Regions from separate parts of the Enterococcus sp. AMC1086 genome, predicted to be linked through region 1. Evidence: riboswitches for the same ligand, from Rfam matches in the RefSeq annotation. Region 1 holds a riboswitch; each other region holds the start of a gene.
The links. A riboswitch is a leader RNA that binds a small molecule or an ion and turns the genes downstream of it on or off. The one in region 1 is predicted to bind magnesium.

Region 1 (3,184 bases):
ATCGTTGTAAAAAATTCACAGAAATACTTTAAAACACAACAAGAATATCTTGGTGTAATCAATGGTAAGGTCGAAGAAACAATCGGTGGCTATAACATCGTGCGTCTATTCAATGATGAAGAAAACTCTCTTAATGAGTTTAAAAAACAAAATGATGTCTTATTCAAATCAGCTTGGAAATCTCAATTTCTATCTGGTTTGATGCAACCGATCATGAACTTTGTAGGTAACCTTGGTTATGTTGCGGTAGCGATTCTTGGTGGGATCTTAGCGTATAACGGCACGATCACAGTTGGGGACATCCAAGCGTTTATTCAATATGTTCGAAACCTAACACAACCTATTGCTCAATTAGCTCAAGTATCTAACTTGCTTCAATCAATGGCTGCAGCAGCAGAACGTGTTTTTGAATTTCTTGAAGAAGATGAAGAGGATCAAACTGTTCCAAATCCAGTCAAAATCGATAAAGCAAAAGGAATGGTTGACTTTGAACATGTTCGTTTTGGTTACACACCTGATAAAATCATCATCAATGATTTTAGTTCACATGTCGATCCAGGCCAAACAGTTGCAATCGTTGGACCAACTGGAGCTGGTAAAACAACAATGGTTAAATTATTGATGCGTTTTTACGACGTGACTTCTGGTGCAATCAAAATCGATGGACACAATATCAAAGACTTTAACCGTGCAGATTTGCGTAAAAATATTGGGATGGTATTACAAGATACTTGGCTATTTAAAGGAACCATTATGGAAAACCTACGTTATGGTCGTTTAGATGCAACAGATGAAGAAGTTTATGAAGCGGCCAAAGCTGCACACGTTCATCACTTCATCCAAACATTGCCTGGCGGCTATGACATGGAGTTGAATGAAGAATCTTCAAATATTTCTCAAGGTCAAAAACAACTCTTGACCATTGCTCGTGCAATTTTAGCTGACAAACCGATCTTGATACTTGATGAAGCAACATCCTCTGTTGATACAAGAACAGAAGGACTGATTCAAGGTGCGATGAATAACTTAATGGCTGGTCGTACATCATTCGTTATCGCGCATCGTTTATCAACGATCAAAGATGCAGATAAAATTCTTTACATGCAAGACGGTGATATTAAAGAACAAGGAACACATGAAGAATTACTTGCTCAAGATGGCTACTACGCATCACTTTATAACTCACAGTTTGAAGAGGTAGATGAGTAAAATATAGTTAAAAAGAAGCGACGATCAAATCTATTTTGATGTCGTTTCTTTTTATACAATAGAATGACATTTTCTAGATTCCTTTGGATTTAAATTAAGAAAAAATAAAGACGCTAAAAATAACTTGAAAAAAATTCTTTCTAACGGTATTATTTAGTAAATTAAATAGATAAATAACCTTGTTAGGTGAGGCTCCTATACAAACATAAGCTATTGCGCAGAAACGTCGAAAGACGCCAATGTGTAAAACAGGAATTGTCGAATTAAGGCTTTTCATAAAATAGCTAAGAATTTTCTTTACGTTGTATAGTGCTAAAACTCAGACGATGAGATTGATTGAAAGTCAAACGTCTTAGGAAAAAAATGTTTGGCTTTTTTCTTTTGGTAAATATAGAATTGATTTACTAATTGTGTAACGTCTTATTATCTGCTTGTGTTTTCAAGAGTGTAGTTTGACGAAAAAAACGCTGGACTCATGCTTTTATTTGCAAGGCAAGTGAGTTACAGCGTTTTTTATTAGCGTTGTAAATACTGACTTTGAGCTAACAATGTTATTTAATATAAGAATGAAGGGATTTATGACATGTATACGTTGAAAGAAAAAAAAATTACCCCTGCTATTTTGAGTATCTTACTATTTTCAGCATTGACCTTTTTAGTTGTTCAGAATGTTCCATGGTTTAATCAATTAGATGCGGCAATCTATCAATTTAATTGGAAACCAAATGAGACAATGACAAACATTGTAAATTTATTCGCTAAAACTGCGACAATCGGGCCAATTTTTATTGTAAGCTTGATTGTAGCGTTTACTCTTTGGCGAAAAAAGAAAACATTACTGGCGTTTTGGATGATCAGCAATGTTTTCGTGGTGAGTGCATTTGGATTTATATTTAAACATCTGGTGGCTCGACCAAGACCTAATGTGAATCAATTAGCAGAAAGAACCTCTTATAGTTTTCCTAGTGGTCATTCGCTTTTAGCTATGTGTTTGGCATGTTCAATTATTTTAATTGCACAAACGATTTATCCAAAGCAATACAAAAAGATAAAGATTGCCTTGATCGTTTATGTGCTTTTGATTGGATTAAGTCGAATTTATTTAAGAGTTCATTATCCAAGCGATGTGATTGCAGGTTTTTCATTAAGCTTTGCATGGGTGAATCTTTCCTATATTTGTCTTTATAAGTTTTATATCAACAGAGAATTTTCGACATCAGATGCTAAAAAAAGATTTATACAAAGAACGATTTTAGGTGTTCTGACATTCGTGTTACTTATCGTTGCTGGAGCTTCTGCCTATGGAGCTTCCGTATTTAAAAATGTTCAAAAAACAGCCGATAAAATATACCAACCACTGAACCGAGAAACCAAACCTGTAAAACTCGGAAATAGTGAACCTGTTAGTTTTTTACTACTAGGTATCGCAAATGATTCAAAGCGTAAAACGGATTTTCGGGCCAATACGATTATGGTTGTGACCGTCAATGATCAATTAAAAAAGACGACAATTACAAGCATCCCCAGAGACGCATATGTAGAGATTGTTGGAAAAGAGGGTGTGTATGATAAAATCAATCATGCGCATTCATTTGGCGGTGATGAAATGATGATCGATACGGTCGAGCATTATTTAGATATCCCGATCAATCATTATTTCGTTATCAACATGGATGGTTTAGCTGCATTGAGTGATGCTGTTGGTGGTGTCACAGTGAATAATGATTTTGAGTTTGACGCAGAAGGAATTCATTATCCACAAGGAGAACAACATTTGGGTGGCTGGGAAACATTACAGTATGCAAGAATGCGCTATGAAGATCCCTTAGGTGATTATGGCAGACAAAAGAGACAGCGGGAAGTAACGATTCAGTTGACGAAAGAATTGATGTCAATGAAGAGTGTTTTTCGTTACCAAGAGTTATTGGATGTCATTGGTGACAATGGACAAACAGATATGACATTGGATCAAATG
Region 2 (3,184 bases), 470 kb from region 1:
TAAAGATTGATGCCACCAGGTAGGTAACCAATTGTTTGCTGCTTCTCTATTAAATAAATTTTAGCAGTAGGGTATTTTTTTCTGATAGCCAAAGCAGCTGATACTCCAGCAAATGACGCACCAATGATCACAACTTTCACAGTAAAACCTTCCTTCTAAATGAATAAAACGTTTGCTTAAAGCATAGCACAAGCCTTGTCCATTCGTATAGAAATACACTAATTTTTTTGTACTAAAAAAATAACCCATACACTCCTCTAAAAGAGAATAGACAGGTTATTTTATTTATATAATCAAGTTTTAATTGGCTTTCAAAAACGCTTTGATCGCTTCAGCATTTTTTTGTTCATCCAGTTCGATTACGCTTCCTGATTCAGTATAATCATTAAAGTTCCATGAATCTTCGACAGGAACAGATAGTGATTCTAAAGGTTTTACCTTTCCAGTAAGGAAATCCTTCGCTAAATCAATCAATAAACTAGTTGGTACATTTGTATCGATTTTCCCTACCATCTTACCAGCCACTTGAGGTAATTCCCAAATTGGAATCAAATCTTTAGACTGTGCGATTAATGCATCCATCACTTGTTGCTGACGTCTGATACGTCCAAAATCGCCTTCTTCATCCATTCTAAAACGAGCGTATTGCAATAAGCTATTTCCGTGCAATGTTTGTTCTCCTTTAGGAATATCCACACCATCCAAATTAATATCTTTTTCAGAATCGATCTTAACTCCTTTTGGATAAAGTTCATCAATGATATCACTAAACTCTTTAAAATCCATAACAACATAATAATTGATTGGCAAATCAAAGTTCGTTTTCAGCACATCTTTTGTCATTTGCGCGCCACCATATGCGTACGCTGCATTTATTTTATCTTGTCCGCCATCAGGAAATGTTACATAACTGTCTCTCATGATCGATATCAATTTAGGCTGTTTTGATTTTCCATCATAGTGCGCCACCATCAACGTATCTGAACGTCCTTGATCTTCATCATCATCCCTCGAATCATTTCCTATGACCATAACCGTCAGCTCTTTATCACTCGTTTGTTCATCACCAGTAAAATTTTTATTTATTGTAGGAAGTTTTGATTCACTTTTTTCTTTTGCTGCTTGGAATGAGACTGCAGCATAGCAGGCTGCACTTACAATCACAAGAAGAATCGATAGTAAGGTAATCGTCACTATTTTCACAGATTTTTTCATTATTTGTTCCTTTCTAAACTTAAAATTGAATGGCTTGTTTCCAATTAGAGTATCGCTTATGAAACTGGGTAGCTCTTGAGTAAAAAGAAAAAATCCCTCACCAAGAATACTCAGCGAAGGGATTAGATTATAGGGACTAAGCACATGACACTGGTCATGGATTTCCAACGTATCTATATCTTCTCTTCGTTGAGTTTTAGCACTATATAACGTAAAAAGCATTACTTTTAGCTACTTTGAAAAACGCCTTAATTCGACGAAATTTGTCCTACCCATACCTGTCTTTCGACATTTTTGAGCAGTAGCTTGTGTTTATATAGGAGCCTCACCTAACAAGTATTTAATTCAGTATAAACTATAAGCGTATCGTATCACAAAGTCAAATGAAATTTTGGATAAATTAATCAAAGTCGTAACGCTGTTATTAAAAAAATCACTTTGTAGTCGCTCTTACAATGGAAAAAGGCGATAAAGACAACTATTTTCGAATAAAGAATCTTTACATTTTCTTAAAAAATAGTGATTTTTCTATAAAAATCAACTTTAGATAGACTTTCCCAGTGATATCTGTTTCAATGTTTAAAAGACAGAATACCTGGAGGGAACAAATGGAACACTTTTTAGAAAAACAACAAGAATTCTTTTTCAACTTTTTAACAGACAGCATCGAAAACTTTTTATTAGATCATTCTGATGAAACATTCTACGCATTTGCTTTAAACTGCAATATTCATGAAGAAGGTGAAATCAATCTTTGCTTTAATACTGTGGAACTTTGGCAAGAAACAACAAGCTATTATACAAGTAAAGGCCATAGTAAATCACAGTTAGAAGAAATAAAATACAATTCAAGCGATTGGGATGAGACACAACAGTTTGCTTCTCTCTATTTATTTGACGATTGGGTGGAAGACGAACAAGATATAGAAACTGTTCTTGAATGGCTTTGCCAGCAACTGATTCTCTTCATTGATAGTGAAACATTCAAACGTATCCCAAAAACAGAGGATTTCAAACTATTAGTCTGTGATCAAAACGAAAATCCTTCCGACTCACAAGAACGATTTGAAAAATTTGGAATGTCAGAAATTTTTCAAATAGAATAACTAAAAACATACCCTGTAATCTCAGTATGTTTTGTATAATTTTTTATAAACTAAAATCCAATTCTTCTACATAAAAAAGAGTGGATAAGATTTGATTCACTATCTTCACTAATTCTTTCTCATCCCTGATTTGATCTTTGGTTTCAATTTTAATTGTATCATTTGAATACGTCAGAAAATCATATTCTTCTTTAAGCGTGACTTGATGATCATTTTTTTTATACATCGTATAATCATCAATCACATCCATCTGGTACTCTCGTTTATAACCATTCTTTAAAACAATCGCTGTTATAAGTGCATTGACTGTCAATGATTCTATGGGGATCTTTTGCTCATCTATTGTCAACGTGTAATTTTCGTCCTCAATAATCCCGCAAGCATTACAGCCTCCGTCTAATAAATTAACCGTTTTAGTGATCGTTGCTTTTTTCATTGTTCCAAATCCTTTCCCTTCTTTTTGTTTCTTTACATATTATACCAAAAGTAATAGCACAATAAAGTGATTCTACTACTTTCAAACAAGCAAATTATAAATAAGTAATAAAAAAAAAATTCTCTGATTTTATTTCTAAAATAACAATAGATTTATCATTTAGTATATAATATCATAAAGAAAAATAGAGACGTTAATAAATTAAAAAAACTTTATAAACTAATTTTTTCTACTACCTTTCTCCATATTTTGATCTGCTATTTTTTTGTTAATAAGCCTATGAAAAAGATCAATTTTTCACAACTTATTTTAGAGAGGATGTACCATCGTGCATTTGAAATGAAACATCGTAATATTTTAGCTCGTTTTGATTGTTCACATCTAAATTAGAGTTAAGAATAGAGAATAAACTCAGCATAACCGGGTT
Region 3 (3,184 bases), 680 kb from region 1:
CAGATAACTTACCTATTGCTGAACCACTGATCATTTTTTCAGTTTCCAGACCAACCTCTTTACAGACTGAACGTGTGACTAATTCATTATCTCCAGTTAAAATTTTTACAGAAACACCATTGTTTTTCAATGCCTTGATTGCCGCTGCCGCTGTTTCTTTTGGAGGGTCTAAGAATGCTAAATATCCTTGTAAAACCAACTCTTTCTCGTCTTCTACAGAATAATCATCTAGTTGATTATTGACTTTTTTATCAGCAATGGCCAATACTCGTAAGCCATCTTCATTTAATTCTTTGACTGTTTTTAGTACTTGTTTTTTTATCTCTTGCGTGAGTGGAATAATATTTCCCTGCTGGTTAATGTAAGAGCATGCTTGCAGCATCTCTTCTACTGCTCCTTTGGTGATTAATAGGCTTCGATTGGATCTTCTATCTTTAACAACCACACTCATTCTTCTACGATTAAAATCAAAAGGAATTTCGTCTATTTTAAAATAATCTTCTTCGTCAATGGATAATTCTTTCGATGCTGCTTCAATAATCGCTTTATCAATCAAATTTCGTAAACCTGTCTGAAAGAAACTATTCAAAAACGCAGAATGCAATATTTCATGATCTTCTTGACATGAAGTGTTGTAATGGTACTCAAGAATGACCTTATCTTGCGTTAGTGTGCCCGTCTTATCCGTACACAGAATATCCATAGCGCCAAAGTTTTGAATCGCATTGACGTTTTTCATGATCGTTCCTTCTTTGGCCATATCTCTAGAGCCTTTGACTAAATTTGTGGTAACGATCATCGGCAGCATTTCTGGAGTAAGCCCTACAGCAGTTGCGATCGCAAACATCAGTGCTTCACTCCAATTGCCTTTGGTTATTCCGTTTATCAAAAATACTGCTGGCGTGATGACCATCATAAAGCGGATCAATAACCAGGTGGTTTTATTTACGCCTATTTCAAAACTCGTTTTTTTATCATCATCTGCTACATCTTGTGCTATTTTTCCAAATAATGTATCATCGCCCACACGAACAACTACACCAATCCCGCTACCACTCACAACATTGCTCCCTAAAAATAGTAGGTTTTCAAAATCCGTTTGACTGTTCCTTGTGGACACGACATTTTTAACTTTCTTTTCAACTGGAAAACTTTCTCCTGTCATTGCAGATTGAGAAACAAACAAATCCTTGGCATGGATCAAACGGAGGTCTGCTGGAATCATGTCGCCAGCTGAGAGCTTCACTAAATCACCACAAACAACTTCATCCATCGGGATTTCCATTTCTTTGTTTTCTCTAGTAACAGTTGCAGTAATCTGAATCATATTTTGCAGTTTGCTGACCGCATTACTCGATTTTACTGATTGGACTAATGTCATCGTGCCACTTAATAACACCATGATCAACATGATAAAGACACCCACAAGATCTTTTTCACTTGGTTCCGCGTAAACATATTCAGTAAAAAACGAGATAGTTGCAAGTATCATCAATACTACAGTGAACGGAGTGACATAAGATTTTATCACCGTATAAACCAATGATTTCTTTTTATCATCAGTGATTTTGTTTACACCAAATTGCTCCTTTGAGCGTTTTATTTCTCTAGCTTTTAAACCTTCCCACGAGGATGAAAAATTTTCCAGTACTTTATCAATCGATAGATTAGCTAATTTCTGATACGCTTTTTCATGAATCATGTTCTTCATTTCTTTTTGCATCTAGATTATCCTCTTTTCTTTTAGTTGAGTTTCGCTTTATCGAACTATCTTCCGATATGATAACCACATCCTTTCCACACAAAAAGAGCGCACTGAAAACTCAGCGCACTTCGCCATGAGTCTTCACATTCGTTGAGTTTTGGCACTATACAACGTAAAAAGCCTAAGCTTTTAGCTACCTTAAGAAAAGCCTTAATTCGACAGTTCCTGTTCTACCCATTGGCGTCTCTCGACATTTTTGGGCAGTAGCCTATGTTTGTATAGGAGCCTCACCTAACAAGAAGAATTACATCATCAGTTTAATGAATTATTATTTTTTTTGATAGACAAAAAAAGGAATAACGGTATAAGAATAAACAGATAGCCTATTGACTCATCTTTTTTTATGATGACTTTACGAACGAAGATTTAAACTTCGTTTGTAGAAAATCCAACCTTCTTTTTACAAAAAACTTAGCCTTAAAGAATCCGAATAAACGATAGAAGCAGAAGTAACTCCTTCGAAAATAAGTTGAAATTCACAAAAAGGAATAGCATTATAAGTAAATCGGAATGGCTTAGGTTCATCTTCAAGATTATAATAAATATGAATAAACGCTTATATGCCAACCTCAACATATAAGCGATCGTTCGTCATTTTATCAGAAGGTAATATTCTGATAGAAGCCTCTTCAATTGGTCTGCTACCAATTAAAGAGGCTCTTTTCCTGATTAATCTATAATAATTTATACCTGTTTGGAAAGTTCAATAATATACTATTAATTTTTTATATATTTTTTCTAAAAAAGAACTATTTTAACTAAAATTATTTTATCTTGTATATGATTAGAGTTTTTTTCACTCAAGTGAAGGAGATGAACGAATGAAATTAAAACATCTAGATTATTTTTTAGCATTATGTAAATACAAAAATTTCACAAGAACCTCAGAGGAATTAGGTATTTCTCAACCTTATTTGAGTACTCATATTCGTGAATTAGAATTAGAACTAAACGCTCGATTGATAACAAGAGGCCACAATACCAATGAATTAACGCCAGAAGGACTTGTTTTAAAAACAAGAGGAGAAACGATTTTTCAGGAATTTGAAATGGCTATTAAAGAAATAAACTTACTGGTTCATACTGGAGAGACTGCAAAGATTAAAATTGGGACTAATTTAGCTGACACTGATTATTTGATTGCTAAATTACTAACAGAATTCCGGAACTATTACCCGACTGTTTCACTTGAGTACAGCTATTACGAAAATTTAGAAGATGCGCTTGAAAAAAACGAAATAGATATCGCAATTGGTATTCTATCTGAAACAAACACGAAAATAATAAGTGATTTGATATTCTCTGAATCCTATGTCGTCTTTACGAGTAATAACAATCCACTGGCCCATTTGAATGAAATATCAGCCGATCATTTGAAGCAAATTCCTTTGATAAACTATTCGAAACAGATTTACGAAA
Region 4 (3,184 bases), 700 kb from region 1:
GGTTGTTCCTTAGATGCTTCAACTAATCTTTTATATGGTTTTTCTTGTTTAGCCATTGCTCGAATACAGACGTTTTTAAACAGCCCGTGTATTTTGATTGCGTGAAAAAGATTTTCACTTTTCAAGTGTTTACGAATCAGCTTAATGATTTGTGCGCTATTTGCTTCACTAGTCACAGGTATAGAAAAAGATGGTCTAAACATTGTCACTGCGGCATATGGGGTCTTTTGTTTCTCATCTAGATCGATCAAAGCCCCATCTTCTCTTCCTTGATAGGCTTTTCCATTTAAAATGATCAATTCTCCATCTAAATCTGATAAAGTACCAATCCCAAAATCCCCTTTTTTTAAAATGTTAGCGATTGTCTCAGTCCCATCCATCAAACCTGCCATTAATGCACCCAACGTTCCATGCTGATATAAGACTGCTTCTTCTGTCATTGTTATCCCCTTTCTAGTAAAACTGATCTTGTAAAATCGTTTTATAAGCATTTCACTCTCTTTTTAATCGATTGAGATTACAATCATAGTTAAAATTTCTGCATATCTCACAAAATCGGCTGGCAAAAATTCATATCAGAAATACGATGCTTCAGTACTTAGTAAATTTATCTCTATTCGCTTCAAAAATGTAACTAGATTGACCATTTATCAACTTTTTTCACCATAATTCCAGCACCTTTTCTGCTTTTTTCCACGTTGTGTCACATTCATTTTGAAAACAGATTACAATACGTTTCATCACCCACAAAAATAGAATATTCGTAAAAAATTTAAATAAAAATTCTATCTTTTTGATACAGTTTTCAAATCTGTATTATTTTTTATTATAGCACGCCTACTATTTTTTTGTTTACTCATTTGTCTGACAGCCATAAGCGAAGATTTAGTTGAAACAATCGTCCCACTATTCTTCATTTCTATTAACTTTTTTCTTTATATTTAAGAAAGAGTAAAGAATATAGATAGATGTATTTTTTTGGCATATTCCCTTTTTGTAGCGTGAAACCTCTAGACGATGGGATTTCTAGTTTAAAATAAAAAAAATCATTATAAAAAAAGCATATTATAAAAAAATTAATATTTATCTCATTGACTTCACTAGAGATATTTACTATATTTAAGACGATCTGAATAACTTGTTAGGTGAGGCTCCTATGGAAACACAGGCTACTGCTCAAAAATGTCGAAAGACAGGAATGGGTAGGACAGGAATTGTCGAATTAAGGCTTTTCACAAAGTAGCTAAAAGCTCTGCTTTTTACGTTTCATAGTGCTAAAACTCAACGATGAGAATGATAAAAGGCTCTTTTTTGTGCTGAAATCAATCCCCTTCGCTGAGTTATTCTAAGCGGAGGGTTTTTGTTTTTGTAAATAATGTTGACAGGATTTTTACTCTTTAAAGGCGGAGAGACAAATCAAAGAAGGACTGTTTTCTTCATTTTATTTTATCGATCGTGAAGATTCTTCTTTTATTTGGTGCATGTTGTTATCCATTATTTTTTAGTCAAAATACCCTTTTTATCCCCCATCTAAATCAATTCCTAATGCCAAGCTTTATTTGATGATCAATTAAAATGATTAGCGAGGAATAAAAATGAAAACAGGAATGAAATTTTTAGTTTGTATACTTCTTTTGGTTCTCTTGATTATTATAGGAGTCGGCAGTTATACAGCAATCAGCTTTCATAATGGGAAAAAAATGGCTCAATCACAGGTAAACAAGAACAAGAATAATGATTTTTCTGGTGATCAGCAGACGAATATGAAAGAAATCACGATTATGATCATAGGTGATGACGGTCGAGAAGATGATGAAGATGGGGGACGCGCTGATACCTTAATGGTCGCCCACTATAACAGTGAAACAAAGCAACCCAAATTAATATCAATTATGAGAGATTCTTATGTTTCAATACCGGGACATGGTTTAGAAAAAATCAATGCAGCCTATGCATATGGTGGAGCAGAATTAACGAGAAAAGTGCTTAATGACTCGTTTGGATTACCAATCAATTATTATATTTCAGCTGATTTTAATAATTTTATCCAACTGATCAATGAACTGTATCCAAAAGGCGTTGAAATCGATGCAGAAAAAGAGATCAATTTAGACAATGTCGATATAAAAAAAGGCAAGCAAATCATGGATGGCAACACATTGTTACAATATGCTCGTTTTCGAATGGACGAAGAGGGCGATTTTGGTCGCGTAAGAAGACAGCAACAAGTCATGGATGCTTTGGCTAAACAGTCCAAAGATGCTTTACCTCTCACACAGCTGCCAAAAATTGCTGGTGAAGCTGTTGGCTATTTGGATACAAATATACCCACTAATGTGCTTATAGACTTAGCAAAAGATTTTCTTAAAGGGAATGTAAAAAATCTTGAAACATTATCTGTACCAGTTAAAGGGAGCTGGGCATTTAATGACTACACTGATGCTGGAAGTGTATTGGAAGTCGATGAGAAACTGAATGAAGAAGCGATTCATAAATTCTTGAATGATGGAGAAAGTCAATGAAACAAGTAAAGAGATTATCCAAACTTCATTACTTAGATTTTTATATTTTAATCCCTTATTTTATCTTATGTATCGTAGGCATATTAATGGTCTATAGTTCCAGCTCTTACCAATTATTAGACAGTGATCTTGGAACTTCTAGTAAAGCAATCAAACAAATGATCTCTTTTATTTTTAGTTTAGTTTGCATGAGTATTGTGTATCGAATTAATTTGTCTGTTCTTCGTAAACCTAAAATCATGTATTTTATATTGGCCCTTACTTTCCTTTCCATCATTGCCTTGCCGTTCATTGGAACGACAGTTGGTGGCGCAAAACGTTGGATCAACTTAGGCGTACTTTTATTTCAACCTTCTGAGTTAGTTCCTTTAGTCATGATTTTATACTTGGCTGCAAACTTATCAAAAAATGATACCTTGGTTCCCTTTACGTTTAAAGACCATAAGCGATCGCTATTAGTCTCACTTTGCTTTATCCTTTTTGTCGCATTACAACCAAATATCGCAGGCGCTTCAATGATTTTCATACTTGTACTAGCCTTATTTTTATTTAGCGGTCTGTCTCCATTATTTACGTCACTGGCTTTAGTTGGCTTCATTGCGGCGAAACGGTTAGGAACTGTTCTTTTATTGTCGATTCCCACTAATTGGATGCCTCAAAAA

Region 2: it holds a riboswitch for magnesium, as region 1 does, so the genes downstream of both, AC4BC4_RS04095 (LCP family protein) here and AC4BC4_RS06185 (phosphatase PAP2/LCP family protein) in region 1, are expected to answer to the same signal.
Region 3: it holds a riboswitch for magnesium, as region 1 does, so the genes downstream of both, mgtA (magnesium-translocating P-type ATPase) here and AC4BC4_RS06185 (phosphatase PAP2/LCP family protein) in region 1, are expected to answer to the same signal.
Region 4: it holds a riboswitch for magnesium, as region 1 does, so the genes downstream of both, AC4BC4_RS09580 (LCP family protein) here and AC4BC4_RS06185 (phosphatase PAP2/LCP family protein) in region 1, are expected to answer to the same signal.

Annotation. Positions count from the first base shown of each region.
Region 1 is NZ_CM177100.1:1,330,456-1,333,639, forward strand. It holds gene AC4BC4_RS06180 (ABC transporter ATP-binding protein) at 1-1,209, shown strand, start outside; M-box (ykoK) riboswitch at 1,381-1,547, shown strand; gene AC4BC4_RS06185 (phosphatase PAP2/LCP family protein) at 1,793-3,184, shown strand, end outside.
Region 2 is NZ_CM177100.1:857,965-861,148, reverse strand. It holds gene AC4BC4_RS04100 (FAD-dependent oxidoreductase) at 1-140, opposite strand, end outside; gene AC4BC4_RS04095 (LCP family protein) at 301-1,215, opposite strand; M-box (ykoK) riboswitch at 1,391-1,559, opposite strand; gene AC4BC4_RS04090 (DUF4303 domain-containing protein) at 1,824-2,321, shown strand; gene AC4BC4_RS04085 (DUF4809 family protein) at 2,365-2,757, opposite strand.
Region 3 is NZ_CM177100.1:2,011,618-2,014,801, forward strand. It holds gene mgtA (magnesium-translocating P-type ATPase) at 1-1,723, opposite strand, end outside; M-box (ykoK) riboswitch at 1,841-2,011, opposite strand; gene AC4BC4_RS09510 (LysR family transcriptional regulator) at 2,587-3,184, shown strand, end outside.
Region 4 is NZ_CM177100.1:2,028,827-2,032,010, forward strand. It holds gene budA (acetolactate decarboxylase) at 1-440, opposite strand, end outside; M-box (ykoK) riboswitch at 1,131-1,300, shown strand; gene AC4BC4_RS09580 (LCP family protein) at 1,596-2,522, shown strand; gene AC4BC4_RS09585 (FtsW/RodA/SpoVE family cell cycle protein) at 2,519-3,184, shown strand, end outside.